DNA from 3 places in the Ruegeria sp. AH3 genome. Region 3 is predicted to be linked to each of the others. Evidence: riboswitches for the same ligand, from Rfam matches in the RefSeq annotation. Region 3 holds a riboswitch; each other region holds the start of a gene.
The links. Region 3 has a riboswitch for cobalamin ahead of ACR3EM_RS03040 (DUF1636 family protein). Riboswitches for the same ligand answer to the same signal wherever they lie in the genome.

Region 1 (10,375 bases), 2.0 Mb from region 3:
ACGCGGTGCTGCTGGGTGCCGTGGGTGGCCCGAAATACGACGACCTGGACTTCTCGGTTAAGCCCGAGCGCGGCCTGCTGCGCCTGCGCAAGGAAATGGATCTATTCTCGAACCTGCGCCCGGCACAGTGTTTTGACGCGCTGGCCGATTTCTCGTCGCTGAAGAAGGACATCGTGGCCGGTCTGGATATCATGATCGTGCGCGAGCTGACCTCGGGTGTGTATTTCGGCGAACCGCGCGGCATTTTTGAGGAAGGCAATGAGCGTGTGGGCATCAACACCCAACGCTACACCGAATCCGAAATCGAACGCGCCGCGCGCTCGGCCTTTGAACTGGCAATGCGTCGGAACAAAAAGCTGTGCTCGATGGAAAAGGCCAACGTCATGGAATCGGGCATCCTGTGGCGCGAAGTCGTGAACCGCGTGGCCGAGGAATATCCCGAAGTCGAAGTGACCCACATGTACGCGGATAACGGTGCCATGCAATTGGTGCGGGCACCGAAGCAATTCGATGTCATCGTCACCGACAACCTGTTTGGCGATCTGCTGTCCGACTGCGCCGCGATGCTGACCGGCTCACTGGGTATGCTGCCATCTGCATCGCTCGGTGCTCCGATGGCGAATGGTCGCCCCAAGGCGATGTACGAGCCGGTCCACGGTTCAGCGCCGGATATCGCGGGTGAAGGCAAAGCCAACCCGATCGCCTGTATCCTGAGCTTTGCCATGGCGCTGCGCTACAGCTTTGACCAGGGTGCCGAGGCGGATCGTCTGGAAGCCGCCATCGAGAAGGTTCTGGCCGATGGTGTCCGCACTGCGGATCTGCTGGCCGAGGAAGGCGTTCAGCCAGTTTCGACCTCGGAAATGGGCGACGCGATTGTCGCTGCGCTGGACGCGAGCGCCTGAAACGTCAAAGGCGGTGTCATATGCACCGCCTTTTTTCTTTGCTTCGTCAGTTTCCGAAAATGTTATTCAGCAGGTTGTTGATCGCATTTTCAAAACCATTGTTCTTGCGGCGCTGCTGTCTGGGTTGTGCCGTACGCACGGGCGGATCAGGCGCCAGCATCGGCAATGGTGTGGGCGTCATCCCTTCGGTGACGCGGGCCATGGTCTCTTTCCAGATCTCTGCAGGTAACCCACCGCCTGTGACACCCGCCAAGGGCGTGTTGTCATCATATCCCATCCAAACACCCGCCACATAGTCGGCAGTGAAGCCGATAAACCACGCATCCCTGGCGGCCTGCGTTGTGCCGGTCTTGCCCGCCACCTGCCAGCCGGGCAGTTTCGCACGCCCTCCAGTGCCTTCCGAAACGACGCGCTCCATCATCCAGGTCAGTTGTTTCGCAGCCTTGTCATTGATCACGCGCTCACCGATCCCGGTGGTCGTCACCATCACCGGTTCGGTTTCGCCTAACAACTTCAGCTCGGTCAGGCCATACGGCTCGACCGACGAACCGCCATTCAGGATACCCGCATAAGCGCCCGTCATCTCGATCAACGTGCTTTCTGATGCGCCCAGCGCCAGCGCCGGACCCTGCGCCAGATCGCTCGTGATGCCAAAACCGCTGGCCACGGTTCGGACATTTTCCAGCCCCGATATCTCAGCCACTTTAACGGCGGGGATGTTCAGCGAGTTTTTCAGGGCATCCGCCAGCGTCACCCGGCCATAGAACTTGTTGGTGTAGTTCTTGGGGCACCACTGACCCGACCCGGGGATGTCGACGCAATAGGGCTCGTCCATCACCGTATCCAGAGGCGAATAGCCCAGTTCCAGCGCGGTGGCGTAAACGAAGGGCTTAAACGACGACCCGGTCTGTCGCAGCGCTTGTGTGGCCCGGTTGAACGCCCCTGATACTCGGGTCTTGCGCCCGCCCACCATGGCGCGGACCGCGCCATCCGCCGACATCACAACAATGGCGGCCTGTGCCTTTGACCCTTCGCGCACCTTTTCCTGAAAGATGAATTGCAACGCCTCTTCCGCCGATTGCTGAATGCGTTGATCCAGCGTGGTACGGATCACAACATCCTCGGTGGTGTTGCGGGTAAAGAATTCTGGTCCGCTCGCCATGACCCAATCCGCAAAATATCCACCGGCACGCGCTGCCGCCGCCTCGGACAGCTCTGCCGGACGGCTGCGGGCCTCGCTGGCCTGCGCCTGGCTCAGATAGCCCTGATCTTCCATCAGACCGACCACCAACCGCGCCCGATCCTGTGAACGCTGCAGGTTATTCGTTGGCGCATAGCGCGTGGGTGCCACCAACAGACCGGCCAGCATGGCAGCCTCTGCCGGGCTGACCTCGGCTGCGGAGATACCGAAATAGCGCTGACTGGCCGCTTCGAACCCGCGTGCGCCCGCCCCAAGGAATGCGCGATTCAGATAGATGGTCAGGATTTCGTCTTTGGAGTATTTCACCTCCATCGCGATGGCATAAACAGCCTCTTTCGCCTTGCGCCACAGCGACCCCTGCCGACAATCCGACTCATAGGCCGCCTCGGACTCCCAATCAGCTGGGTTGTATGGAACACCCAGACACAGCAACTTCGCCGTTTGCTGCGTGATGGTCGAGCCGCCATGGCCCGACAACGGCCCGCGCCCTTCGCTGAGGTTGATCCGCACCGCACTGGCGACACCACGCGGACTGACGCCGAAATGACGGTAGAACCGCTTGTCTTCGGTCGCGATCACCGCGTTCTTGAGATGAGGCGAGACCGTATCCGCCGTGATTACTCCGCCGAACTGATCCCCGCGCCAGGCAAATACCTTGCCATCGCGGTCCAGCAACGTCACCGAACCCTTTGCGCGCCCGTCCAGCAGGGCATCGACCTCGGGCAAAGAAGAGTAGACGACGCCGACCGCCAACGCCAGTAGCAGGCCCGCGACGGCACCCACCCGCCATGTGATTCCCCAGAAAAGACGCCAAATCCAACGGAACAGACGGCGGAAGATACCGCCACCCTTGCCGCCCGAACTGCGGCGCGATTTCCGGCGCGCCGTCTTGCGTGTGGCGGTTTTGCGCGCAGCCGCTTTCTTGCCCGCCGGTTTGGCAGACCGCTTGGTTGCCGCAGGCTTGCGACCCTTCGAGGGGTATCTTTTGTCCGCGACCAATGTAGGCTTGCGGCGCTTGGACTCAGTCATGCTCAAACTCTGCCCGTTTATGCTTTTGCGTCACCATACCTTGGCAAAGCAGCCATGTAGAGGTGTGAATTTCCGGTATTTCCCCTCGTAAAACTGCCTATTTTTTCATCCTGCCTCTCTGTTTGTGCAAAAATTGTGCAACTTTTCATTCTTTTTCCCCGCGTCACCCCTCCGGAATCGTTTCCTAACGCGCGATGTCACGCTCTTTTTCTGCAGGTGCAAAATACCGGTCTGTCCGGGACGATAGAGGGGAAAGACGTGAAACTGATCATTGCGACAATCAAGCCGTTCAAGCTCGAGGAGGTGCGCGAGGCACTGACCAACGCGGGCGTGCGCGGCATGATGGTGACCGAGATCAAGGGCTTCGGCTCGCAATCTGGCCACACGGAAATTTATCGGGGCGCGGAATATGCTGTGAACTTCGTGCCCAAAATCAAACTCGAGATCGTGGTGCCCGCCACCATGGCCGACCAGATCGTCGAGACCATCACCACAACAGCCAAAACCGGCAAGATCGGTGACGGCAAGATATTCGTCCTCGATGTCGAGCAGGCCATGCGCGTGCGGACCGGGGAAACCAACGAGGACGCGCTTTAAGCGCCCCGCTTCCAAAACATTCGAGGACTGACAATGAACCTGATGAAATTCATCATTCCTGCCGCCGCACTTGTTGTGCTGCCGCAGATGGGGCTGGCGCAAGAGGCTGCCGAAGGCGAGGCTGCGCTGCATACCCAATATATCTTCACCACACTGCTGTTCCTGATGGCGGGCTTTCTGGTCTTCTTCATGGCCGCTGGCTTTGCCATGCTGGAAGGCGGTCTGGTGCGGTCGAAAAACGTCGCAATGCAGATGATCAAGAACGTTGCGCTGTTTTCCTTTGCCGCGATCATGTACTGGCTGATCGGCTTTAACCTGATGTATCCTGGCGACGGCTGGACCATCGCTGGCTGGCTGGGGCCGTTCTTCTCGACCACACAACTCGATGCCGTTGGCGTTGCGCCCGCTGACGCAGCGCTCGACTACGCATCGATTGGCTCGGATTTCTTCTTCCAGCTGGTGTTTGTGGCTGCAACCGCCTCGATCGTCTCAGGTGCTGTGGCAGAGCGGATCAAGCTGTGGCCCTTCCTGATCTTCGTCATCGTTCTGACTGGTGTTCTGTACCCGATCTCGGGGTCCTGGCAGTGGGGTGGCGGCTGGCTGTCCGAAGCCGGTTTCTCGGACTTTGCCGGCTCGACCGTTGTACACTCGGTTGGTGGCTGGGCCGCTCTGGCAGGTGCCATCATCCTTGGCCCGCGTATCGGCAAGTATAAAGATGGCAAGGTACATCCGATGCCCGGTTCAAACCTGGCGCTGGCCACTTTGGGTACATTCATCCTGTGGCTGGGCTGGTTCGGCTTCAACGGAGGCTCACAGCTGGCAATGGGTACTGTTGGGGACGTGTCCGACGTGTCGCGCATCTTTGCCAACACCAACATGGCCGCGGCCTCTGGCGCCGTCGCCGCTTTGATCATGACACAGGTCATGTACAAAAAGCCCGACCTCACCATGGTTCTGAACGGCGCGCTGGCCGGTCTGGTCTCGATCACGGCGGAGCCGCTGGCCCCGACCCTGTTCGGTTCGCTCTGGATTGGTGCCGTCGGCGGTATCATCGTGGTCTTCGCGGTTCCGATGCTGGACAAGTTCAAGATCGACGACGTCGTGGGTGCCATCCCGGTTCACCTGTTCGCAGGCATCTGGGGCACCATCGCCGTGATCTTCTACGGTGAGGCGAGCCTGATCACTCAGCTGATCGGCATTGTCGCCTACGGTGTGTTCACCTTTGTCGGCGCGCTGATCCTGTGGGTGATCCTGAAATCCACTCTTGGTATCCGCGTCAGCGAAGAGGACGAGATCAACGGCCTCGACATGGCGGAACTGGGCATGGAAGCCTATCCGGAGTTTTCGAAGGGCTAAACCTCCCCATCAAAGCACAATCAAAACCGGGCGTCCGCGCCCGGTTTTTTTATTTATCCCCGAGAATTGTATTTCGTCGAAGTGCCGCTTTTCAAAATGGTGCCCCTATGAAACCGTCTGGGGGAACAATTGAATGACGACAGCAATGCACTCTTCTCGTAATCCTCGAATTAATTTACCCCGGCTACGCGACATAGGATGGTCACTTTGGGATCCTATTGGGTTACTAGCCCCCGGAGATTGCTGGCGAGATGAGCAATCCGAACCCTTCGCGGATGAGTACGATACGTATCTTATGTCAGCAGCTGGCCAACTGCGCAACGGTAGCACCCAAACTGATGTTGCCAACTATTTGATATACATTGAGGTTGAGCATATGGGCCTTTCCTATATGCCCGGAGTTGAGCAACGTGCAAAGGCAGTTGTCTCTGCCATCGCTGGTGACAAAGAAATATGGTCATAGCCGAGCGGGCAAGATGACTTTGAGAAAACCCAATACAAATCTCACTGAACGCTGCGCTCGTTTGCGCAGCGCTCAGCAAACCATTTTCGTTGGAATCAGACCCCGACGTCTACAATCGCCTGCGCCAGAATTGGCACGGTGGTCGCGTTCAGACCGGCGATGTTCAGGCGGCTGTCGCCGACCATGTAGATCCCGTGATCGTTGCGCAGTTGCTCGACCAGTTCAGGTGCCGCACCAAGGCGCGAGAACATGCCGCGGTGCTGTGCGACAAACCCGAAACGATCCGACCCGCTAAGGCGTTGCAATTCGTCAGCCAGTTGCTGACGCAGGCCCAGCATGGACAGACGAATCTCTTCCAGCTCAGCGGCCCAGTCGGCGCGCAGCGCGTCATCATTCAGGATCGTCGTTACCACCCGCGCACCATGATCTGGCGGAAACGAGTAGTTCTGACGGTTCAGGAAAGCCAGTGTCGATTGGTTCAGAGCCGTTTGCGCCGCATCGTCGCTGATCGCCATCAGCAGACCAGTCCGTTCGCGGTAGACGCCGAAGTTCTTCGAGCAGGACACCGCGATCAGGCAGCGCTTGACCGATGAGGCAACCAGACGGGTCGCCTGCGCATCCTCTTCAAGGCCGTCGCCGAAGCCCTGATAGGCGATATCGATCATCGCTACGAGGCCTCGCTCGTTGATCAGGTTCACGACCTCCTGCCACTGCACCATGTTCAGGTTGGCTCCGGTCGGGTTGTGACAGCAGCCGTGCAGCAGAACCACATCGCCCGCATTGGCGGTTTTCAGGTCCTCGATCATGCCGTCGAAATCGACGCCGCGGGTTTCACCGTCGAAATAACGATACTGGACCGTCTCGATTCCTAGATAGTTCAGGATCGACAGATGGTTCGGCCAAGTCGGGTTCGACACAAAAACACGGGCCGACGGATTGGCCATGCGGATCATCTCAAACGCCTGACGGCAGGCACCGGTGCCGCCCGGCGTCGCCACGGCGGCGATGTTGGCGCGCGGGACCGATGTACCCAAAATCAGACCGATCATGGCATCGGCATAGGCTGGATCACCGGCCAAACCGGTATAGGCCTTAGTCTCCTGCTCTTCCAGAATGCGTTTTTCAGCCGCTTTCACGGCGCGCATGACCGGGGTGATGCCCTCAGCGTTTTTATAAACGCCAACCCCCAGGTCAATTTTCTGATCGCGCGGGTCATCGCGATACATCTGCATCAGCGCCAGAATCTTGTCGGCTGGCTGTGGCTTGAGGTTCTCGAACATCAGTTCTCTCCGGTTGCGACGGGCAGGGTTGGGAAGGCACCCCATTCAGCCCAGGAGCCGTCATAAAGCGAATGATCTTTTTTACCCATGCGCTCAAGCGCAAGGCTGAGGATCGCAGCCGTGACGCCCGAGCCGCAGGATGTGATTGCGGGTTTCGACAGATCTACGCCTGCGGCCTCAAATATGGCGTGGCACTCTTCCGGCGACTTCATGGTGCCATTTGCTTTCAACAGCGTGCCAAAGGGCACATTGCGAGAGCCCGGAATATGACCCGAGCGTAAACCTTCGCGTGGTTCTGGCGCTGTTCCGGCAAAGCGGTCGGTCGAGCGCGCATCGATGATCTCATGATCGTTCAGCTTGGCCGCAGCTGAAACCTGCGTCACGTCACGCACCAGATGGTTTTGTACGCGAACGGTCATATGGCGATCGCGAACGACGGGCGGCAGGTCCTCAATCTCGCGACCTTCGGCCTGCCATTTCGGCAGCCCCCCATCCAGAACGGCAATATTGTCCTGACCCATCAAACGGAACAGCCACCAGACGCGTGCGGCAGACATCAGCCCGGCCCCGTCATAGACAACGACCTGATGGCCGTCGCCCACCCCCATCGCCCGCAGGCGGGACATGAATTTCTCAACCGGGGGTGCCATATGCGGCAGGTCCGAACGGTGATCAGCAATGTCATCAATGTCAAAGAACCGTGCACCGGGGATATGGCCTACATCATACTCGGCCTTCGCATCGCGGTTCTGCGCGGGCAGATACCAGGACCCGTCCAAAATCCGCAGATCCGGGTCCTTGAGATGCGCGGCCAGCCAGTCTGTGGATACGAGAGTTTTCGGATCGTCCTGCATCAAAGCCTCCCCTGAGCGAGCTTGGATTTTCCCTATATGGGCACGGCCAAACGTTCAAGTCACGCCGCAGTTCAGAACCCGCGCGGGGAACGTTTTTTTCCAACCACATGCTTGGCGTGCTTGACAGACAGCATTCTGTGGCAGAAATCTGTGCGACATGGTTCCCAAAGGGGTTTCCCCAGAGGGATGAAAAGGGAATCCGGTGCGACAAATCCTGTCAATTCCGGAACTGCCCCCGCAACTGTAAGCGGAGTATCGCCCCATCAGGGCCACTGACCGAAATGATCGGTTGGGAAGGCCGGGATCGATCCCAATCCGCGAGTCAGGAGACCTGCCATGCACAAACCGGGCATCCGCCCAATTTCAACACGTTTCTACCGTCGGGTGTGACGGTAAGGAGAACAAACTATGCATATCGAACCGGGCGTCGTTAACGGCGCCAAACTTGTCCTGAGCTATGCCACCGCGGCCGGGGCAGGGCTTTATAGTCTGAAGCTGGCGTGGGAGAGCGTCAAAAACAGTGGTGTTGCAAGCCTTGCAGTGCGGTCTGCCCTGACAACCGGCCTTGTTTTCACATTCTTTGAAGTTCTGCCTCATTTCCCGGTGGGAGTGTCAGAGGTGCACTTTATTCTGGGCTCGACACTGTTTCTTTTGTTCGGTGCCGCCCCGGCTGCGATTGGTCTGATCCTGGGCCTCTTTGTTCAAGGGTTTTTCTTGGCACCCTTCGATCTGCCCCAGTTCGGAATGAACATGACGACGTTGCTGGTGCCTCTGTTTGCCCTGCAGGCGTTGGCAAACCGCGTCATTGCGCCGAATACGGCCTATGTTGACCTCAAGTATTCTCAGGCACTTGCGCTGTCGACCGCCTATCAGGGTGGTGTCGTACTATGGGTGGCCTTCTGGGCGTTCTACGGTCAGGGTTTCGGTGCCGAAAACATCGCCGCCGTGGCCAGCTTTGGCGGAGCTTACATGATGGTTATCCTGATTGAGCCCCTGGCCGATCTTGCCGTTCTTGCGGCTGCGAAATCCATGAAGGGTCTGAACAAGCTCGGCCTGTTCACGCCACGTCTTCTCAGCGCAGCCTAAACATCCCGCGCCGCGCACTACTTTGCGCGGCGCAACCTGAAATGCTGAATGATCCCGATCATGCTGATCAGAATCCAGAACCCCTCGATCAGCATCGACGCCAGATTGAAATTCTCGAGCAGCGAATAGACGATCAGAACCGACCCCAAGAGGTTCACCACCGGAAACGCGAGATCGTCAGAGTTCATCATCCGCATCTGTGTCGCAAAATAGGCCGCGACCACGATCAAAGCCCCAAACGAGCCAATAGCGTCGACGATGGTGAGGCTGTCGAGAACTGCAGTCATGAATGGGCCTTGCCGTTTTCAGAATACTCGTTGTGCTGGGCGTAGTGGTGCATGTTCAGGAATGCGGCACCCTCTGCACCCGCGCGGTATCCATGGGGGATATCAGCGGCAAAGCGCAAGCCCTGTCCGGCCTGCAAAGATACCCATTCCCGATCGCGTAGAATCTCGAGCGTACCTGAAAGAACAAACACCTCCTCGGTCACACCAGCGGCATGGGCGGGGGATTCGTGGCTTTGGTTCGGATGCAAGCTGACGTGAAATGTCTCGGCCCCTAGGGCGGGGTCGAAGGGAAAGACGATCTTGACCTCTATGGTCCCGGGGAAGGTCACGGTCTGGAAAACAGACGGGTCGCCCAGCGCCGTATCGATCAGCGCGCTGAGTGGTAGCTGGAAGCCTTTGGCGATTTTCCACAAGGTCGCGATGGTGGGGCTGGATTCGCCGCGCTCTATCTGGCCCAGCATGGCTTTGCTGACCCCGGTCATTTCAGCCACCTTCGACAGGCTCAGCCCGGACGCCGTCCGCACGTCCCGTAATTTCAGCGTTATGTCGTCCGGTGCCATATCATCAACTTCCGAATCCTCTTGTACGTTATAGCGCACATGTGATACGTGCGCTATAACGTACGAACCCCAAGACATGCAACCCGAGGCAAAAGGGAAACAGCATCATGCCATTGTACCGATCCAGAACCTCTACCCATGGCCGCAACATGGCCGGTGCCCGCGGTTTGTGGCGCGCCACCGGTATGGGCGACGATGATTTCGGCAAACCGATCATCGCTATCGTAAACTCGTTCACCCAGTTTGTGCCCGGTCACGTCCACTTGAAGGACCTCGGCCAGATGGTCGCGCGCGAGGTCGAGGCAGCCGGCGGTGTCGCGAAAGAGTTCAACACCATCGCGGTCGATGATGGCATCGCCATGGGCCATGACGGGATGCTGTATTCGCTGCCCTCGCGTGAGGTGATCGCGGATTCGGTGGAATACATGGTCAACGCGCATTGCGCCGACGCGATGGTCTGTATCTCGAACTGCGACAAGATCACCCCCGGCATGTTGATGGCGGCCATGCGCCTGAACATCCCGGCCATCTTCGTCTCGGGTGGTCCGATGGAAGCGGGCAAGATCGATATCGCCGATCTGGACGCCAAGAAAATCGACCTTGTGGATGCGATGGTAGCCGCTGCTGACGACCGCTTCACCGACGAACAGGTTCAGCATATCGAGGAAAACGCCTGCCCCACCTGCGGCTCGTGTTCGGGCATGTTCACTGCCAACTCGATGAACTGTCTGGCCGAGGCGCTGGGTCTGGCACTGCCGGG
Region 2 (10,375 bases), 2.7 Mb from region 3:
AAGGCGGGCGAGTTTGACTATTACGTCCTGTCGCTCAGCTGGTCGCCCAACTGGTGCGCCCGTGAAGGGGATGCGCGTGGCTCGGATCAGTGTGATGCGCGCCATGACCACGGGTGGATATTGCACGGCCTCTGGCCGCAGTTTCATCAGGGTTGGCCTTCATACTGCCGCACACCTGAGGCGCCACCCACGCGCCTCATGACGCGGGAAATGGAGGATATTCAGGGCTCATCCGGGTTGGCCTGGCACCAATGGAAGAAGCACGGCACCTGTTCGGGCCTCAGTGCATCCGACTATTTCGCCCTATCGCGGCAGGCTTATGCAGGTGTTGCGCGCCCCGAAGTGTTCCGCAAGCTGGACGCCACGGTCAAACTGCCCGCCTCAGTAGTGGAAGAGGCCTTTCTCAAGGACAATCCGACGCTTGAGCCCGACATGATCACCATCACCTGCAAGCAAGGCTATATCGAAGAGGTCCGCCTGTGCGTGTCCCGCGATCTTGACCCGGTGCCCTGTGGCCGCGACGTGATCCGTGATTGCACCGCCAAAGACGCGGTGTTTGATCCGATTCGTTAGAGCTTTTTGTTCTGGCAGTCGCGGGCATAGTCCAGCGCTTTTGCAGTGCCTTTGAGATCAATCGCCATGACAGTCTGACCTTCCGGATTATAGACAGTCATGGTCTTGTTCTGCGCAATCGATGTGACGAAACTCCGGTCCGTAAAGAACACCGTCGCGCCGGGCACGCGATCCTGATTGAACCCGATGGCGGTGGCATTAAAGCTCTTGCCGTCCAGATCAAACCGGATCGGGTATTTTTCCCCCGGTTTAATGTCGCCCCAAGCCTTGTTGTAGACGGTGAAGTATCCGCGATCGTCCAGCGCATCATAGCCCAGCCGCACCACCGAGAGGTCCTGATACACCGTCTGGATTAGGCACCCATTGCCGAGGTTGGGGTCCATCATGATGTTCCAGCCTTCGACGAAGCCTTTGTCGATGAGTGCCTGCGACAGGGCAGCAGTGGCGGTGAATGCGGCAAAGGTTATGGCGAGAAAGCGGGGCATTTGTTTTGTTCCTCAGAAGCGTATAAGCACGTTTTGGTTATTGATTGCTAAAGATTATCTAAACGAAATCAGGTAGCCAAATAAGTACTATCTGCAGCTACCTGAAGTGAGTACCCCCGGTTCATCGTTTAGTACTGCAGCGACCTCCCGAGCATAACATGCGAGCGACAGATAGCCCGTACTGCTGAGAGAGTAGAACAAGAACCTTATTTCCCTGCCATTTTGTCTACTGGCCACGAACATTTGGCTAACTGCATCAGGGCGGTTCGCTCTAACTTTGTCGAAAATTTCCGATAACTCCTTTGCGCCTGGAGCGTAGTCGACATCTTGCCAACGATCTAAGAAGAAGACTAGGGCGTCGGTGTCATCCAATCCTGATGGTCGTACATCAGGGTTAATGTCAGGATTTGCGAGAGCAAGCGCATGATAAAAAGCGTCAAGGGTAGGGTCATCCATCTTGGAGAAGATAGCAACTCGGAGTTTTTCGTGACCGTCGGCCTTTAGTGAAGTCGTCGAAACGAGAAGCAATAGTACAGTTGCGAATATGCTTAAGAAAACTCTGAGCATTTGTGGTAAGATTCCAACATCTTCACTTTGTTTACATTGCGAATACTTGTTGGTCTACAATTCCTTCCGCGCCCTAAGCGCCGCAGTAATCGTCCCATCATCCAGATAGTCCAACTCGCCCCCAATCGGCACACCCTGCGCCAGCGAGGTCAGGCGTACCTGCCCCTCTAACTGATCGGCGATGTAATGAGCGGTGGTCTGACCGTCGACGGTGGCGTTTAGGGCAAGGATGATCTCGGTGATACCCTCGGCCACAACTCGATCCTTCAACCGCGGGATACGCAATTCATCCGGGCCGACCCCGTCCAGAGCAGACAAAGTCCCGCCCAGAACGTGATAGCGACCCTTGAAGACCCCGGCGCGCTCCATTGCCCAAAGGTCGGCGACGTCCTCAACCACGCACAGCTCTCCGGTCGCGCGAGCCTCGGCGTCGCAGATGTCACAGATGTCGGTGGTGCCCACATTGCCGCAATTCAGGCACTCGCGGGCGGTGATGGCTACTTGTTGCATCGCGTCCGATAGCGGCGTCAGCAACAAGGCGCGTTTGCGGATCAGGTGCAGCACCGCGCGGCGGGCCGAGCGGGGGCCGAGGCCCGGCAGCTTGGCCATCAGGTCGATCAGATTGTCGATGTCACTGTTCGAACTCACTGCGCGTTCTCCTGCAAATGGGCCGGACTTGGGTGCCCGGCCTCGACTCCGTCAGGAGTGCCTATCAGAACGGCAGCTTGATGTCGGCGGGCAGGCCCATGCTTTCGGTAAGCTTGGCCATCTCTTCCTGCGAACGCTCGGCGGCTTTGGTTTGCGCATCCTTGATCGCAGCCAGGATCAGATCCTCGACCACTTCCTTGTCGTCGCCGTTGAAGATCGATGGGTCAATATCGAGCCCTTTGAGCTCACCCTTGGCCGTGGCTGTGGCTTTGACAAGACCGGCACCGGATTCGCCAACAACCATCAGATTGTTCAGCTCTTCCTGCATCTCGGTCATCTTGGTCTGCAGGTCCTGTGCGGATTTCATCATCTTGGCCATGTCGCCCAGACCGCCGAGTCCTTTGAGCATCGATATTCTCCTGTAAATCGCGTTGCCGTCTAAATACGGGTGGCGCGGACCCGGCACAAGGGGCGAGGCGTGTCCCGTCCGTCGCCAAAGTCTTTGGGAAGGCCTTTCCGCCGGTTGAGCCTCACAGGTTTCGCCTCGACCTCAATCCTCCTCGAACGGGTCCCATTCGTCTTCGACCTCAGGCAGGGCTTCGGTTTCGACCTGCGCCGCGCGTTGCTCAGGGGTTTCGATCTTGGTGATTTTGGCCTTAGGGAATTGCGCCAGCACCGCCTGAACCAAGGGGTGTTCGGTGGCCACCTGCTTCAGCGCCAATTCTGCCTCATCGCGAATTTCAGCAATCGTTGCTGCATCGCCATCGGATACAATCGTCACGGCCCATCGATTACCAGTCCAGCGCTGCAAAGCTGATCCGAGCCGAGGGGCAAGGTCCGCGGGCGCATGGGGGGCGGGAGTAAACTCGATCCGACCCGGCTGATAGGAGACCAGACGTACACCGTTTTCAACTTCGACCAGAAGCTTGACGTCCCGATTGATCCGGATCAGTTCGGCCACATGGTCGAAAGTAGGGTAGCGGGCCAGAGCGTTCGCCACGTCCTGGGCCAACGCTGCCGAGGGCGCGCCAGCTGGGTTGCGCGTTGCCGCATAGGTCGTTTGCGTCGCAACGGGGGTTGAGACGTTGCTCTGCGTGGCTGCCGGCAAGCCGCCTCCCGGCCCTCCGTTTGGAGGAGGCATGGGCGCATCCTGAAGGCGTTTTATCAACTCCTCAGGGCTGGGCAGGTCGGCCACATGAGTGAGGCGGATCACGGCCATTTCGGCGGCCATCATCGCGTTGGGCGCGGCGGCAACCTCTTCGAGTGCCTTCAGCAGCATCTGCCACATGCGGGTCAACACGCGCATCGGCAGGGCATCTGCCATCTGCTGGCCCCGGGCGCGCTCATCGGGCGAGACGGTAGGGTCTTCGGCGGCGTCTGGCGTGATCTTCACCACCGAGACCCAATGGGTAATCTCGGCAAGATCACGCAGAACGGCCAGCGGGTCTGCCCCTTCGGCATATTGGGCGCTGAGCTCGGTCAGGGCACCGGCAGCGTCGCCGCGCAGGATCATATCTATCAGGTCGAGCACCCTGCCACGATCCGCCAGGCCCAGCATCGCGCGCACCTGATCGGCGCTGGTTTCGCCCGCGCCATGGCTGATCGCCTGATCCAGCAACGAGGTCGCGTCGCGGGCAGAGCCCTCGGCGGCGCGTGTGATCAGCGCCAGCGCATCCTCGGCAATCTGCGCGCTTTCGGCATCTGCGATCTTGCGCAGCAGGCCGATCATGTCTTCGGGCTCGATCCGGCGCAGATCGAAGCGCTGACAGCGAGAAAGCACCGTGACCGGAACCTTGCGGATCTCGGTGGTGGCAAAGATGAACTTTACATGTTCGGGCGGTTCCTCAAGCGTCTTGAGCAGCGCGTTGAAGGCGCTGGTCGATAGCATGTGGACCTCGTCGATGATGTAGATCTTGTAGCGGGCCGAGGCGGCGCGGTAGCGGACGCTGTCGATGATCTCGCGAATATCATTCACGCCGGTGCGGCTGGCGGCATCCATCTCCATCACGTCGACATGGCGGCCTTCCATGATGGCGACGCAATGTTCACACTGACCACAAGGTTCGGTGGTGGGTTTGCCTTCGCCATCTGGGCCGATGCAATTCATGCCCTTGGCGATAATCCGGGCGGTGGTGGTTTTACCGGTGCCGCGGATGCCGGTCATGATGAAGGCCTGCGCGATGCGGTCGGCCTCGAACGCGTTTTTCAGCGTGCGGACCATGGAGTCCTGGCCAACCAGATCGGCAAAGGTTTCCGGGCGATATTTGCGGGCAAGCACCTGATAGGCGGGGCTGGGCGTGTCGGTCATGTCTGCTTTCGCGGATTCGAGTTCTGCCGCAGCGTAGAGGCCGCCGCCGTCCGCGTCCACCGCCCGACCGGATGATTTTCGTTTTGGAATGCGGGACGGGGCGGTTAAGATCAGACACTTGAAGACCAGTAGAAAGATCTTCTGATTAACGTTTCGGGGGGAACGTAGAATGTCTCAGATGGTTATCCATGCACTTCAGGTTGGCGGAGGAACGCTCGCGCTGACATCGATGCCGGGTCGGGGTGGCGATTATCAAGACGATCTGGATGCCGTCGCCGATTGGAAGCCCGGCCTGATCCTTTCAATGGCGACCGAGGTCGAGATGATACTCGATGGCGCCAGAGATTTCGGTATCGACGTTCGGACCCGCGCCTGCCGATGGGTTCATCTGCCGGTCGAGGACTATGGCACGCCATCACCCGAGGTGGACGAGCGTTGGGTAGAAGCCAGTGCCGCAGTGCGTCATGCGCTGTCCGGTGGCGGGCGCATTTTGGTTCACTGCAAGGGCGGATGTGGTCGATCTGGCATGGCTGTACTGCGTTTGATGATAGAATGCGGCGAGCATCCGGATGCAGCGTTGCAAAGGCTGCGCGCGTTGCGCCCCTGCGCTGTTGAAACCGACGAGCAGATGGAATGGGCGATCGCGCCCGCCGGTATTCTGGCCGCGGGCTGACTGTTAGGCAGACGGTCGGTATTCGGGTTGCACCGACTTAGTCTGGGCAAGCGTCAACACTTCGAGCATCGCGCATGGCGGGTTCGACAATATATTTGTCGACAGTGCGGCGGTCTCGGTGCCGAACAAAAGGTCTGCGTAGCTGTCCAGATGCTCAATCGCTTCGTCTGATCCAGCACCGCAGAACACTCTGATTTCGTCGGCGCGCGCGCGAAAACGGGCGGTGCAACCATCCGTACAATGCGCCAGTTCGCTACTGCCCTGAATCTCGAATTCTGTAGTCGCCGCAGGGGCTGATTCCGCCATCGAGGTGGCCAGCGCCCGTGCGATTCGCGCCAAAGCCGGACAGGTTTTCCCCGTCCTTTGGCAAATTGTTGCCGAGAACTGGTGGGTTCCGGTTTTCCATATCATGATGCGCCCTCCGCGCGTGGGGCTGAGGGTGTGAAACAGGTGGGACAGCACAGTGCAGTCTGGACCTGCCCGGACACCCCGCCCGAGTTTCAGTTTCGGTTCCGATGGCAGGTCTCCTGACTTGCGGGTCATCGCTTTGCCGACCTTCCCAGCCTTCAAGGCCAGTGGCGCTACGGCATTGCTCTCCGCTTACAGTTGCGGGGGCAGTCGCGGATTTGGTCCGTTCCGGATATTACCGGGCAGGTCCGCACCGTGTTCCCTTTTCATCCCGGCCTCGAACGAGGGCGCGGGAACCATCACCTCATCGCTAGCGGTTGCGCACTTCCCGAGTCAAGCGGATTGAATGCCACAAGCTTACCTTTGGTCCAGCCACGTCAACCTTGACTCGAACGCGATCGAGTGAACTGATCGGTTCAGATAACGCATGAGGATCAGATGTTGGACGCGCGGCAAACCGTGATGACCGAGGAGTTCCGGTTTCCCGCCGGGTCCGCGATGCTGTCCGCCCGCTTGTATCTGCCTGCGACCGATCCGGAAACGGTTGTGGTCATTAACAGTGCCACAGGCGTGCCACGAGACTATTATCAGCATTTTGCGCGTTGGCTGGCAGCTGAGCGCGGGATGGCCTGCCTGACCTACGATTATCGGGATTTTGGTCACTCGCTGACCGGGCCGCAGAAGGCCTCGACCGTGACAATGGCAGACTGGGCGCTGGTCGATATCCCTGCTGCACGGGCCGAGATGCGGCGGCGGTTTCCGGGTGCCAAGCTATGGAGTATTGGCCACTCGCTTGGTGCGATGCTTGGGCCGGTGCAATCGGATATCGAACAGATAGATCGGATGATCTGCGTCTGTTCAGGTCTAGTGACGCTCAAAGATCACCCGTGGCCTTACCGCGCGCTGGCTGCGTTGTTCTGGTATGGCCATGTGCCGTTGTTGGTCCGTGCTCTGGGATATTTGCCGGGCAAGGCGGTCGGTTTTGGTGAAGATCTGCCCGCGCCGGTCTATTGGCAGTGGCGCAAGTGGTGCACGGCTCCCGACAGCTATCTGCCCGAGATCGGAGAGACGCTGCCTCAGGCTCGCTGGTCCACTGCAGGCGGGCGTGTTGATCTGTTCGCCTTTGAAGATGATGAGATGGTACCACCCGCCGCCGTGTGGCGGCTGGCTGATCTTTACGGCTCAAATGCCCGTCGTCACCTGTTGTCGCCGCAGGAATTTGGTTTGCCAAAAGTTGGACATATCGGAGCGTTCGCCCGACGCAACGCAGCGGTCTGGCCCCGCCTGATCGACTGACCAGACGGGGCGTTGCCTCACAGCTTCTTGCGTGACTTTTTCTGCTGCGTGACGCTGCGCACCATCTTGCCGAACGCTTTGTCCCGCGCCCGGGATTGAGCGATGGTTTCCGAGTTGCGCTGATCCTCGCGCCGCAACTTACGCCAACGCTCCAGCCGGGACGGGTCAAGCGCGCCGCTTTGGACCGCGGCCTGAACCGCACAGCCGGGCTCGGTTTCGTGCTGGCAATCCGAGAAACGGCAATTCAGGCTTAGCTCCGTGAGGTCCGAGAAGACCTCATCGACTCCGTCCTGTGCATCCAGCAAACGCAGCGCGCGCATGCCGGGGGTGTCGATCAGCCAGCCGCCATTGCGCATCTGATGCAACGCGCGCGCGGTCGTGGTGTGCCGGCCCCGTGCGTCATCCTCGCGAATGCCCGCCGTGGCTTTTTCCTGCCCGGTCATGCCATTGGCCAGCGTGGTTTTACCCACTCCGGATGAGCCCAGCAGCGCACCGGTCTGACCCTTTGGGCACCACGAAAGAACCTGTTCGATCGCAGCCGGGTCCAGTGCATTGATCGCCAACACAGTCAGAAACGGATCGATGGCTTGCGCCTTTTTCACAAAGGTCTCGGGTGCATCGGAATTGTCGGCCTTGGTCAGCACGATCACCGGATAACACCCGGCCTGATGCGCAAGCGCCAGATAGCGTTCCAGCCGGGGCAGACTGAAATCGGCATTGCATGAGCTGACGATGAACAACACATCGACATTCGCGGCGATTAATTGTGCCGAAGCACCTGTGCCCGCAGCGCGACGCTGCAGCAGGCTGCGCCGGTCCAGCAGGTGGTGCACGCGTCTATCATTGTCTGCCAACACCCAGTCCCCAACCGCATAGTCGCCGGTGGGGTGGTTGGGGGTCAGCAACGGGATCTCGCCGTTGGGGCCAAGCCCGATCAACCGATCCCGATGAACGGCTGTGATGCGAAATGGATTGCAGGTTGGGTCAGCCACGTGTTGCGCGGCAAAATGTGAGGACCATCCGAGGTCCGATAAAGAAAGAGACATTGGTCTGCCTGTTGTCAGAAACAGCGTGTCCGACGGATGGCGATCGCGCATCCGCTGGTCATGTGTTCAGGCAGTCAGAAGATCGTGTCGGATCAGAACCCGGCTGCCCGAAGGGTCATTGCTACAATCATAAAGCCCTCCTGTGGCTCAGGGGTTGATAAAGTGAGAGGCTGGACATCGACCCAAGCGGGACTCGTTGTGGCTGCTTCCTTCCGGACCTGACCAGGTTGGCGAGGCGCTCGCCCGCGCCAACCTCTCGACCCCTCATATAGGCCCGCTGCGCCACATTGGCAACCCGTCAGAGGGTCAGTTGGATAGGCAGGAACCCGTCTTCGTCCAAAGGCAGAACGCAGGGGTCATACTCGGCCAATTCATGCAGATAGGCCTGGGCGGACGGGCCGGTGGTCAGAATAGCTCTGGCTCCGTTTGTCGGCCTCAGAATGAACGGGCGCGGCGCTTGCTCCAGCGGGTCATATGACAGTTTGCCCGCCAGATAATCACGCAGCACATCATGAATGAGCCGCGCAGGCAGCGTGATCGGATGGGCATGTGGAATCGAAGGGAAATGCCCGCCGCCATTGGCGCGGTAATTGTTCGTTGCGACAATGAACTTCTGATCTGGAGTGATCGGATTGCCGCCCACCTTCAGCGAACGGATTCGGGAATGGGCCGGATTCGTCAGACGGCCAGCAGCGTCGAATCGTGCCGGTTGCGATAGGTCGACCTCATAAGTTGCACCGTGCAGAACGTCGAAATTGAACCCTGCACGCTTCGGGTTGATCAGGTGCGAAGGCTGATCGGCCGAGAGCTGATTGAGCACTCCGGCAGACATCTCCAGCCAGTCGCGCAGTTGCTCTGCTGTCACCTGCACCGCACGCAGCTCATTGGGAAAGACATGCAGATCGGCCACATGGCGGACCGAGATCTCGCCTGCGGGAACGTCGGTAAAATACTCCGGGCCTCCACGGCCTCCGGATTTGGCGGGTGCCGCGGCCGAGAGAATCGGAAGGCTCTCCCACTCGGTACTAGCCAGATGGAACCGTACGGCAGCAGCCTGAGCTGCCGCCAGCAACGCAAGCCCCCGGTCTAAGGCGCAATAGGTGAAATAGCTGTGCAACGCCTTAGGCACCGACCCCACGGGTTCAGAGACGCGTTTGCGCGTTTCCGCATGACCTATGGCAAAAAGTTGTTTCAATTCGGTGTCTTCCGGGATCGGGCCGGTTGCCGTTTTGATCGGTGTTGCACAGACCCGGCTTTCAACAATGCGCCAGCGGTGCTCAGCATTCTGTTTCAGCACAAGATCAATCACACCCAGATGCGAGCCCCCCCATCCCGGCATCACAACCGGTTTTCCATGTACCAGCCCTTGTTCGTGATCCACATGAGGCAAACCTTCATGCGCCTTGCCGGGCAGCGTCAGATGAGTGTGCCCGGCAATGATCGCATCAATCCCCTCTATTGCGGCCAGCGGGATTACTGCGTTCTCCATTCCGGCTTCAGCTTCAGCCTGATCCAACCCCGAATGGGCCAACGCCAGTACAAGATCACAGCCCTGACCGCGGAGGTAAGATGCCGTCTGCGCCGCTGCAGTCAGAATGTCGGTGACCTCTGCCTGCTCCTGCAACACATGCGCCTCCCACCGAATGGTCTGCGGCGGCAGAACGGACAAAACACCAATACGGAGCGGAACGTCTTCGTCATTTACGGAAACCATCCGCTGCAGGATCGCGTGAGGGACCCAGCCCTGAGGCGTGTGTGTTGTGCGCATATTGCTGCAAATCATCGGACAGGTGATCTGAGCAGCAATACGATTTACCAGATCCAGCCCGATTCCGAAATCGTGATTGCCCAACCCGATCGCGTCATATCCCAGAGCGTCGAATGCCTGTGAGAGCGGATGTATCTGGGTTGCGACGTCCGAGGCCCATTCTCCAAGCGGAGTGCCCTGCAGCGAGTCACCATTGTCGAACAGTAATACCAGCGCGCCGTCGCACCGGGCCTGATCTCGGGCCGTTCGGATCAGGCTGGCGGTGCGGGTCAGACCCCGGCTCGTCTCGGGAATGTCGGAATAATAGTCAAATGACGTCAAATGCATATGCAGGTCGGACGTGGCCAATATCCGAACCTTTGCGCAGGAATTACGCGTCTGCATTTGACGCGCCGAATTATCGTGTTTCAAAATTTCAACTTCTGACTGTCATCGTAACAGATTTTTCACCATGAGGTGGACTTAGTGCAAATTCCGGGGCAATGCTGCGGTCTTTCGGCGGCAGATCAAAAATATTTTGTTTGCTCAAATTCCGTTGCACCGACAGCACAGACATGGCAGCCCTTGGCGCGGCAGGCGAGGACAATAGGCATGAAACGCGCA
Region 3 (10,375 bases):
TCATTCCGCGCGGCTCGCGATGGCGTTGATGGCTGCCACGGTAATGGCGCTGCCGCCCAGACGTCCCTTGACGATACAGGACGGGACCGGCTGTGCCTCCCACAGGGCATCCTTGGATTCGACGGCGCCGACAAAGCCCACCGGGCAACCGATGATGGCGGCGGGGCGCGGGCATTCGGGGTCTTCCAACATATTCAGCAGATGGAACAGCGCGGTGGGCGCATTGCCGATGGCGACCAGCGCGCCCTCCAGATGCGGACGCCAAAGCTCCAGCGCGGCGGCTGAGCGGGTGTTGCTCATCTCGGCGGCCAGAGGGCGCACACGGTCGTCATGCAGGGTGCAGATGACCTCGTTATCGGCAGGCAGGCGGAAGCGAGTTACGCCCTCGCTAACCATGCGGGCGTCACACAGGATCGGCGCGCCATTTTCCAGCGCGGCGCGTGCTGCGGTTACGAAACCGGGAGAGAAGTGCACGAACTCTTCCAGACCGACCATACCGGCGGCGTGGATCATGCGAACGGCGACCTGTTCCTCGTCGGCGTCGAACCGAGTCAGATCGGATTCGGACCGGATGGTGGCGAAGCTTTCCTTATAGATCGCCGCGCCATCGGTTTCATACGTGTAGGGCATCAGGTGAAGTCCATGTTCATTAGTGTTTCTTCGGTCAAGCCACGCTGGCAGGGCTCATCCCCCGCGCGGCCTTGTTTGACAAGATCGAATCGTCCCTCACGGCCCACCAAAGTGACATCGGCGGCACTCATGCGGGCACAACCCTTGGCACAGCCCGATACGTGCAGGTTGCCGGGAATGCGCGCGGCTAGGGCGCGTGCGATCCCGCGGGTTTCCACCTGGGCCTGCGGGCAGAATGGAGCGCCGGGGCAGGCGTCAGTGGTCATTAGCGGGTCGGTTTCGTTTGTGACAAATGCCGGAGCAGGTATCGCTGCCCCGCCTTCCAGCAGGATCAGCCGCCACGGCGTGACCCGAAGGGCAGAGGCGCCACTCTTCTCGATCAAATCACAGAGTTCGCGCGCAGGCAGTTGGCCGAAAGTCGCGCCATAAATGGTGCCTTGCGGTCGGACACCGGGTTGAAGCGGCGTGCCAACTGGACCGGGCAAGGTGCCTTGCCAGTCGTCGGGCAAACCAATTGAAGCTACAACCCGCGTCATGCGTCGCGTCTCGGGTGTGTGATGTTCTGCAAACCAGTTCGCCAACGCGATCAACTGATCGATGGCTTGGGTTTCAGACACACAACGTCCGGTATCAGCCCCGTCAGCGCGTAGGACCAGACCATCAGGGCTGGTTTCAAGCCTGATATCCGCTGAATTCGCCGCCAGCAGACGCTCGGGTCCGGTGTCGATGGCAAAGCCGAATTTGGCAGGCAAGGCGGGCAACTCGGCCAGTCGGTCGATCAACTCCTGTGTCAGACGTGCGGTCAGGTCGAGGGGTTCATAGAGCGGCGAGACCAGAATGTTGCGCCGAACCTCAATGCCGGGCTCCGCGTCCAAAAGATTCAGCGCCGAAAGCTCCGCAAGCAACGGCTGATGGTCCGCTTCGGCAACGCCGCGCAATTGAAGGTTGGCTCGGTTGGTCAGGTCTATGGTGCCGTTGCCGAACCGCTCGGCCAGAGTGCACAGACCCATCGCTTGTTGGGCGTCCAGACGTGCCAGTCGGGGGCGGACCCGGACCACCAAGCCATCACCCGACATCATCGGTCGATGGGCGCCCGGGCACCAGCCCTGTACGATTGGGGCGCTCATCATAACCCCTCCAAATCGGCCCGGATCGAGTTCCGGCGCGTATTCCAAAGACCAGCCTCCAGCAGAGCGCGGAAACGGTCCTGCATGGCCTGATGCGCCTGAGGGTTGGCCTCTTGCAGGAAGGCATCTACGTCGGAGTCCCCCAGCGTCGCATCATGATAAAGATCGAACAGATGAGGTGCGACCGTGCCGGACAGATGGGCAAAGGAGGCCATATGGTCCAGAGTTGCCGCAATTTCGGCTGCACCCCGGAACCCATGCCGTTGCATTCCGGCGATCCAGCCCGGATTTGCCGCGCGGGCATGCACGACACGGCTGATTTCCTCGGGCAAGGTGCGGGCGCGTGGGTTGTCCGGGTTAGTATTGTCCAGATGATAAAGCTGCGCGCTTCCGCCGGAGATCTTCTTGGCGGCGGCAAACCCTGCCTCATGCGTGGCATAGTCGCTGGCCAGCAGCAGATCGGTTTCAGTCAGGTCCTGAAGATGGACGAAGCTGTCGGCATTGGCGACGCGCTGCGAGATGCCGTCCTTATCTTGGGCGATATGTTCCCCCTCCAGCGCGAAAGAACTGGCCTCGAGCCACGCCTCGCCGGCCTGAACGCGAGCTTCGTCCGTATAGGTCTCGGAAAGATGGGTCATGTTCAACCCATAGCTGCCCGGGGCAGGGCCAAAGACGCGCGCCGCCAGTTCCTGACCGGCATAGGGGTTCCAGTCAGACGCCTCATCGCGCGTCGAAAGGGCTCGTACCGCCTGACCATAGAGCGCTGACAGGGTCGGGAATACATCGCGGAACAAGCCGGAGACCCGTAGCGTGACATCCAGACGTGGACGACTGAGATCGGTGATCGGCAAGACCTCGATTCCCGATACCCGTTCTGAGCCCTTATCCCAGACAGGTTTGACGCCCAGCAGGTGCAACGCCATGGCGAATTCCTCGCCCGCTGTGCGCATGGTGGCCGAGCCCCACAGATCGACGATTAGGCCCTTGGGATAATCGCCTTCTTCTTGCAAATGCCGTCGCACCAGTTCTTCGGCCAGCTTGACGCCTTGGGTATAGGCCGCACGCGTCGGTACTGAACGCGGATCAGTGGTGTACAGGTTCCGTCCGGTTGGCAGCACGTCCGAGCGACCGCGATAGGGGGAACCAGACGGGCCAGCCTCAATCCGTTTACCCGCCAGTGCGTCGATCAGGGCACTGCGTTCGGCATGGGCCGAGGGCGCGGGGTCGAAATTGCCGGTCACCTCTGGCACGCGGCCAAAGATATGCAACCCGTCGCCGAACTGACTTTCCTTGATATCGCAGACAAACCGGTCGATGCGGGTGATCGCCTCGGCGGTGCAGGTGGCCTGATCAAGGCCAAGATCGCTTTCAAGCCCGATGGCTTGCGCCTCGTCCCGGATGTTTTCCTGCAGCCGGTCGCGGCGCTTGGGGTCCAATCCGTCGGCGTTCGAGAATTCGTCGAGCAGCGATTCCAGCCGCACCATCCGATCGGGCGTACCGCTTTCCTTCAAGGGTGGCGGTATGTGACCCAGCGTAACGGCCCCGATCCGGCGTTTTGCCTGTGCGGCCTCGCCGGGGTCGTTGACGATGAAGGGATAGATCACCGGCAGATCGCGGATCAGCGCTTCGGGCCAGCAATCGGCGGACAAGGCGACCGATTTGCCCGGCAGCCATTCCAGTGTGCCATGCGCACCGATATGGATCAGCGCATCCGCGCCCAATCCTTTACGGAGCCACAGGTAGAAGGCGACATAGCTGTGACGCGGGGTGCGCGACAGGTCGTGGTAGTCGTCATCCCGCAGTTCGGGCGTGCCGCGTTCCGGTTGCAACGCGATCAGAGCTTTGCCCCGTCGCAGGGCAGTGAAATGGAACGCGCCATCGGTGAAGGTTGGGTCGTCCTCGGGCTTGCCCCAGACGGTTTGCAGATCGGTGCGCAGTTGGTCGGGCAGGTCCGCCAGCGTGGTTTGATAGTCAGTCAGCGGCCACGAAATCCGAGCTTCCAACAGTGTTTCGCCAATCGGTTCGGCAGGCGCGGTATCATAACCCTCGGCCTGCAAGTCGGACAGCATCGCCTCGGCAGAGGCCAGCGCGTCCAACCCAACCGCATGGGCCATTTGCCAATCCTTGCCGGGATAAGTGGACAGCACCAGCGCGGGCACTTGATCCGCCTTGGGTTTATCGTCGAGGTTCAGCCAACCAATCACACGATCAATGATTGCTTCGATCCGTTCAGGTTCAGCCCGGTGGGCAAAACGGGAATACTCAAGGTGCGGGTCGCGCTTTCCCGGTTCTTTAAACGAGGCGATGCCTGCCGAGATACGCCCGTCTACCTCAGGCAGAACCACATGCATGGCGAGGTCGGCGGGCGAAAGCCCACGTTCGGCTTCGGCCCACGCCTTGCGGCGCGAGGTGGCCAGCGCGACCTGAAATACCGGCACACCCGCTGCATCGAGCGGAGAGGTGCCCGACGCGCCTTTGCCCGAGAACGAAGTGGCGTTGATGATCGCGGATGGGCTTAACGCAACGACCTGATCCCGCAGCCAGTCGGCGGCAGCGGGTGCTTTCAGAGATGGAGCGAACAGACCAACAGCGTCATATCCGCGGGCACGCAGGCTGCGGATCAAGGTTGCGACCGGGGCGGTATCCGCCGAGGTCAGGTAAGCGCGGTAAAAGGTGACGAGGATGCGTTTCGCGTCACCTGTGAACGCTTCTTCCGCCGGGAGCACACCGCGATCCGGGCACCATGCGCCACACTCGGGCAAGGTCTTGGCCCCCATCACCGGCCCAGCATAAAGACCTGCCGCCAGTGCCATTTGCGCCAAGGCCGCCTGTGCCGCGACCTCACCGCCGGTGTCGCACAGATGCGCCAGCCGCCGCAGGGTCGAGACGGGTAAGGTGGAGTAGTCGTCCAGCCGGGTATCTTCGCGCCCATCCGCAGGCAGGACGGCCAGTGCAATGCCCTTGGCCTGCGCCAGCGCCAGAACCTGCTGCAAGCCGTACGCCCAATAGGGCACTCCACCGATCAGACGGATCAGTATGCCCTTGGCCCCCTCCAACGTCTGTTCGACATAGGTGTCGACGGACAGAGGGTGTTTCAGCGCCGTCAGATTGGCCAGCCGCATCGTCGGCATCCGCCCGTCGGGTCCGCCTCCACGGTGCCATCCCGCCGCGAAAGCGCCGAGGTCGCTGTCGGAAAAGGACAGCACCACCAAATCCGCCGGGCTTTGGCCCAGATCGGTCGGGGTTTCCGTTTCCTCTAACCCGTGGCTTTCGCGGAAGACGACGTGCATGGCTTTACTCGGCTGCCTCGGTCACACCCACGAGGATATCGCGGATTTCGGCCTCTTTGATATCGTCATGCTCGGCAATGACGACTAGACGCGAGCGGCGCTCCTCGCCGGGTTCCCAAGGGCGGTCATACTGATGGCGCACGCGCGCACCGACGGCCTGAACCAGCAGGCGCATGGGCTTGCCTTGAACGGCGGCATAGCCTTTGACGCGCAGGATGTTCAGTTCTTTGGCCAGACGTTCGATTTTCGTCACCAGATCGAGCGGATCGCTCTGTTCGGGCAACTCGACGATGATGCTTTCGAAATCGTCATGTTCGTGATCGTGATGGCCGTCGTGATGCGATGGGCGTGCGTCCATGTCATCCTCGGCGGCGGCTTCCAGACCCAACACGACGCGGACGTCAACGACGCCCTCGGCCACTTCAACAACGGGCAGGGGGCGCGGGGCCTCTGCAGCGATGACCTCTTTGGCCTTGGCGACACCTTCGGGACCGGCCAGATCAGGCTTGGTCAGCAGGATGATATCGGCGCAGGAAATCTGATCTTCGAACACTTCGGACAGCGGCGTTTCATGATCAATCGAGTCATCGGCCATGCGCTGGGCATCCACCGCCTCGACATTCGGGGCAAAGCGACCGGCAGCGACCGCCTCGGCATCGGCCAGCGCGATGACACCATCGACGGTGATTTTCGAACGGATATCAGGCCAGTCGAAGGCCTTTAGCAGCGGTTTCGGCAGCGCCAGACCGCTGGTTTCGATCAGGATGTGATCAGGGCGCGGCTCCAGCGCCATCAGCACTTCGATGGTCGGGATGAAATCGTCCGCCACGGTGCAGCAGATGCAGCCATTGGCCAGTTCCATGATGTTTTCCGCCGGGCAATCGGGGATCGCGCAGGATTTCAGGATATCGCCATCAACGCCAACATCGCCGAATTCATTGACCACAACGGCCAGACGCTTGCCCTGCGGGTTCTGCATCAGGTGGCGCACCAGCGTTGTCTTGCCCGAGCCCAGAAAGCCGGTGATCACAGTGACGGGAAGTTTCTCAAGGTTGCTCATTTCAGGGCTCCAATCGGGGGAATGCGGGCTGCGCAGTTCTTGCGGAAATGTTCGGGGCGCTCGCGCCATTTGACCAGACCATCCTCGGTCGCGAGGTATTTGGTGGCACCCTCCACGATCATGTCGACGTGGTCGGTTTCGTTGAGGTGTTCATACACGAAGGTCCAGCGATCCGGCCCACCGCGCAAGACGATGGAACAGCCCTCATCGCAGTTCGACAAGCATTCCACGGCTTTCAAGGTGATCCCTTCGGGCAGATCGGCCTGCTCAAGCGCCTTGTGCAAAAGTGCACCGGGGCGCTGCGCATCATCTTCGACAGGCAGCCCGCGACGGCAGGTGGTGCAAACCAGCAGCTCGACCGGAGCGGTCTCGGTCATGTCTCTCATCCCCCCAAATCCTCTTCGTGGGGGACGGGGTTTCATGCGGGTCGCTTTTGACCCGACACCGGAACACCCCGTCCGGTTTAAATCTCGGGCGTTGGCAGGTCTCCCGGCTTGCGGATGTCAGAGGCGGGCCTCTGTCGGATGTCCCGCCTTCCCGGCCTTGCGGCCAGTGGCTTGGGCACCCTCTCCGTTCACGGTCGCGGGGGCGGCTGCGTTTGACGGAAAACCCGCTGACGCATTCCCTTTTCATCTGCGCACGCAGACACCAACGAAAGGGACATGCGGCACGCTTGGGCTGCTTGTCAAGCGAGTCGCGATGATCAGCGAAGAAGCAGGTAAAAAGCGACCTGTCGAGGTCGCTGGGCGGCATGATCCATCTGTGGTGACGTGTTGGCATGGATCACAAGACGCGAACAGGAGGATGCGGCGCATGAAAGTAGGGTTTATCGGGCTGGGAAATGTTGGGGGCAAGCTCTCGGGATCGCTGCTGCGTAACGGAATCGATTTGACGGTTCATGACCTGAACCCGGATCAGGTGACCCGATTTGTCACCGAGGGTGCCAAAGCCGCTGAAAGTCCGGCGCAGTTGATGCGTGATTGCGACGCGGTGATCACTTGCTTGCCTTCACCCGCCGCCTCGGACGCCGTGATGCAAGAGATGTTGCCCGAGGTCGGCCCCGGCAAAATCTGGATGGAGATGTCGACCACCGATGAGGCTGAGGTCAAACGCCTTGGTGCCATGGTCATCGAACAAGGCGGCGCAGCGGTGGATTGTCCGGTTTCAGGCGGATGTCACCGGGCTGCGACGGGCAATATCTCGATCTTCGCTGGCTGTGACCGCGAAACGTTCGAGCGTATTATGCCCTTCCTGACGACCATGGGGCGGCGCATTCTGCACACAGGTGAACTGGGGTCGGCCTCGGTGCTGAAAGTGCTGACCAACTATCTGGCCACCGCTAACCTGATCACCTGCGCCGAGGCTTTGGTGACCGCCAAAGCAGCTGGAATGGATCTTGGAACCACCTATGAGGCGATCAAGATTTCGTCGGGCACCTCGTTCGTGCACGAAACCGAAAGCCAGGTCATCTTGAACGGTTCACGCGATATCTCGTTCACCATGGACCTGGTGAAAAAGGATATCGGCCTGTTTCAGGAGGTTGCCGACCGCGCCGGTGTCCCCCTTGAGGTGAATCCGGTGATGATCAAGATATTCGAAGACGGCATCGCACGCTACGGCGAGCGCGAGTTGTCCCCGAACATAATCAAACGCCTCGAAGATGCGACCGGACTTGAGATTCAAGCACCGGGCTTTCCACCCGAAATGCTGGATGATGAACCCGAAGAGCCCGGCTATGAGGTCATTCCGCAAAACCGCGCTGCGCCGTAAGCCTGTCTGTTGTCATTGAGCCAAACCAAGTCGGCCGCTTGCAGCGGTCGGCCTGTTTCGGGTTGATCACTGACCGCATTCCGTGTCTTTGTTTGGGTAAATTTGGGAAATACGGAGCGTCCAGTGAAAACCCGCAGCCCGCACACCCATCGTGAGCTTGAACTTCTGGATGTTCTCCGTCGTCTGGGCGGGACAGCCCGAAACTCGGAACTGGCCAAAACACTAGGGGTCTCTGAGGAAACCGTGCGGCGCACGATCAAGTCGCTCTCAGCCTCGGGCGCGGTCGAACGTGTGCATGGCGGCGCTTATCTCGCCGGCACCCAAGGCGACCCCAGTTTTTTTCGCCGTATAGCGCAACACTCTGAAGAAAAGCGGTTGATCGCGGGGCATGTGGCGAGCCTGATACGGGACGGGATGACCGTCTTTCTGGATGTCGGCTCGACCACCGCTTATGTGGCCGAAGAGCTGCGGCAGTCGGGAAACCTGACCGTCGTGACCAACTCGATCGGGGTGGGGCAGACCCTGGCCGGAACCAATGGCAATCGTGTGCATTTGCTTGGGGGCGAACTGCAAAGCGATGAGCGCGGCGCATTCGGTCACGTCACGCATCGGCAGGTACAGCGTTATGCGTTTGACATCGCAGTGCTCAGCATCGATGCGATTTCGGCACGTCGAGGTTTCTTGTACCACAGTTCAGTTGAGGCAGACCTTGCGACTGTTGTCGCCAGCAACACCGACCGACTGTTTGTGGCTGCGGCGCATTTTAAATTTGGTGAAACCGCGCCTTATGTCGGACCCGAGCCGCGTATGATCGATCTACTGGTCACGGACCAAGCACCTACCGGGGATGTTGCCAAGGCATTGAAGCAATGGGGTATTCGGATCGAGATTGCAGAAACCAATCACCGGCAAGCTGGCTAGTCGTTGCGCTTAAGCGTAGCCACAATCATTCAATCAGAGATCACGATGAGTGGATTGGAAAAATGGCAGCCCGTAGGGGAATCGAACCCCTCTTTCCAGGTTGAAAACCTGGCGTCCTAACCGATAGACGAACGGGCCACTTGGTCCAGACAAGCAAAGTGGCAGCCCGTAGGGGAATCGAACCCCTCTTTCCAGGTTGAAAACCTGGCGTCCTAACCGATAGACGAACGGGCCACGCTGGCTTGTGGAGGGCCTTTTACGGTTTACCTTCCCCCCCCGCAAGACGAAAAACGCAAGCCTGCGAAACTTTTTTGACCGTTTTCGAGGTGCGTTGAAGCAGGTGTCAGACGGCCTCTGCAGCGTCTTCCAGCCGCAGCTGTACGCTCTGTCGGCCACCCCAGGTATTCACCTCAAGCCGACCCGCAAAATGGAACCGAGCGCCGCCGTGATTGGACAGGCGATCTCCCAACGGACCCTCGAATGCGCCAAAGGCGATAGCGTCCAGTCCACCGGACATGCCATCGGACAGGGACAGTTTCAGATGTGTCTCACCTACGCGCTTGGCAAAGCGCACTTGCAAGTCGGGCAGGGCATATCGAGGGGCAGGGGCCGCAGCCCCGAATGGTCCTGCTTTTTCAATCTGTTCGATCAGATCAACTGTCGCGGCCCCCGGCATCAGCGCCCCGTCCAGTTTCAAGTCGGCTGGGCCACCTTGGCCCGCGCCCTGCTTGGCGAGAAGTTCCGACAGCCGCTCCATGGCAGGCTCCAGCTGATCGCGCATCACTGTCAGACCCGCCGCCATCTTGTGGCCGCCGCCCTTGACCAGCAGTCCCTCAGACGCCAGACGCTGGATCGACACGCCGAGGTCGACGCCCGAGACCGACCGGCCAGAGCCCTTGCCCTCATCCCCGTCAAATCCGATGACGATGGCGGGGCGTTTTGCGGTCTCTTTCAGTCGCGATGCGACGATGCCAACGACGCCGGGATGCCAACCGTCGCCCGCAGCCCAAACCAACGGCGCATCCAGCCCGCGCTCTTCGGCCTGCGTCATGGCTGCCGCGCGCACCGCGTTCTCGATTTCGCGCCGTTCGGTGTTCAGAGCATCCAGCCGCTCGGACAGGGCTTCGGCCTCGGAAACCGAGTCGGTGCTTAGCAAACGTGCGCCCAGATCGGCCTGCCCAATGCGCCCACCCGCATTCACACGCGGCCCCAGCAGAAACCCCAGGTGATAGCTATTGGGCGCGGTATCCATGCGCGCCACGTCCGACAGCGCGACCAGCCCCGGTCTTTGCCTCTGGGCCATAACTTTCAATCCCTGCCGGACCAATGCTCTATTGGCCTCGATCAGCGGCGCAACATCCGCCACCGTGGCCAGCGCCACCAGATCCAGCATCGCCATCAGATCCGGCCCTTTAGCCCCCGCCTCGCGCAATTGGCGCCCTGCTTCGACCAGCATCAGGAACACCACGGCAGCGGCGCAGAAATACCCCAGATCACCGCTTTCATCCTGCCGGTTCGGGTTCACCACGGCCACGCAATCCGGCAGTGTTTCTCCACCCAAATGGTGGTCCAGAACG

Region 1: linked by a shared signal. The riboswitch ahead of ACR3EM_RS13490 (energy-coupling factor ABC transporter permease) and the one ahead of ACR3EM_RS03040 (DUF1636 family protein) in region 3 are both predicted to bind cobalamin.
Region 2: linked by a shared signal. The riboswitch ahead of ACR3EM_RS16775 (hypothetical protein) and the one ahead of ACR3EM_RS03040 (DUF1636 family protein) in region 3 are both predicted to bind cobalamin.

Annotation. Positions count from the first base shown of each region.
Region 1 covers NZ_JBQFJL010000001.1:2,662,116-2,672,490, forward strand. Annotated here, with positions in the region: gene leuB (3-isopropylmalate dehydrogenase) at 1-902, shown strand, start outside; gene ACR3EM_RS13465 (transglycosylase domain-containing protein) at 949-3,132, opposite strand; gene ACR3EM_RS13470 (P-II family nitrogen regulator) at 3,391-3,729, shown strand; gene ACR3EM_RS13475 (ammonium transporter) at 3,763-5,085, shown strand; gene ACR3EM_RS13480 (amino acid aminotransferase) at 5,644-6,828, opposite strand; gene sseA (3-mercaptopyruvate sulfurtransferase) at 6,828-7,682, opposite strand; cobalamin riboswitch at 7,824-8,035, shown strand; gene ACR3EM_RS13490 (energy-coupling factor ABC transporter permease) at 8,091-8,768, shown strand; gene ACR3EM_RS13495 (CBU_0592 family membrane protein) at 8,786-9,055, opposite strand; gene ACR3EM_RS13500 (helix-turn-helix domain-containing protein) at 9,052-9,615, opposite strand; gene ilvD (dihydroxy-acid dehydratase) at 9,723-10,375, shown strand, end outside.
Region 2 covers NZ_JBQFJL010000001.1:3,326,433-3,336,807, forward strand. Annotated here, with positions in the region: gene ACR3EM_RS16745 (ribonuclease T2 family protein) at 1-573, shown strand, start outside; gene ACR3EM_RS16750 (hypothetical protein) at 570-1,058, opposite strand; gene recR (recombination mediator RecR) at 1,680-2,273, opposite strand; gene ACR3EM_RS16760 (YbaB/EbfC family nucleoid-associated protein) at 2,338-2,682, opposite strand; gene ACR3EM_RS16765 (DNA polymerase III subunit gamma/tau) at 2,824-4,581, opposite strand; gene ACR3EM_RS16770 (protein-tyrosine phosphatase family protein) at 4,751-5,254, shown strand; gene ACR3EM_RS16775 (hypothetical protein) at 5,258-5,665, opposite strand; cobalamin riboswitch at 5,755-5,978, opposite strand; gene ACR3EM_RS16780 (alpha/beta hydrolase family protein) at 6,101-6,958, shown strand; gene rsgA (ribosome small subunit-dependent GTPase A) at 6,976-8,004, opposite strand; RNA gene ffs (signal recognition particle sRNA small type) at 8,165-8,263, opposite strand; gene ACR3EM_RS16795 (bifunctional 2',3'-cyclic-nucleotide 2'-phosphodiesterase/3'-nucleotidase) at 8,303-10,156, opposite strand; gene nudC (NAD(+) diphosphatase) at 10,364-10,375, shown strand, end outside.
Region 3 covers NZ_JBQFJL010000001.1:622,459-632,833, forward strand. Annotated here, with positions in the region: gene ACR3EM_RS03015 (precorrin-2 C(20)-methyltransferase) at 1-4, opposite strand, end outside; gene ACR3EM_RS03020 (precorrin-8X methylmutase) at 1-630, opposite strand; gene cobG (precorrin-3B synthase) at 630-1,757, opposite strand; gene cobN (cobaltochelatase subunit CobN) at 1,757-5,047, opposite strand; gene cobW (cobalamin biosynthesis protein CobW) at 5,052-6,107, opposite strand; gene ACR3EM_RS03040 (DUF1636 family protein) at 6,104-6,484, opposite strand; cobalamin riboswitch at 6,570-6,775, opposite strand; gene ACR3EM_RS03045 (NAD(P)-dependent oxidoreductase) at 6,807-7,877, shown strand; gene ACR3EM_RS03050 (DeoR/GlpR family DNA-binding transcription regulator) at 8,001-8,798, shown strand; tRNA gene ACR3EM_RS03055 (tRNA-Glu) at 8,862-8,936, opposite strand; tRNA gene ACR3EM_RS03060 (tRNA-Glu) at 8,958-9,032, opposite strand; gene recJ (single-stranded-DNA-specific exonuclease RecJ) at 9,142-10,375, opposite strand, start outside.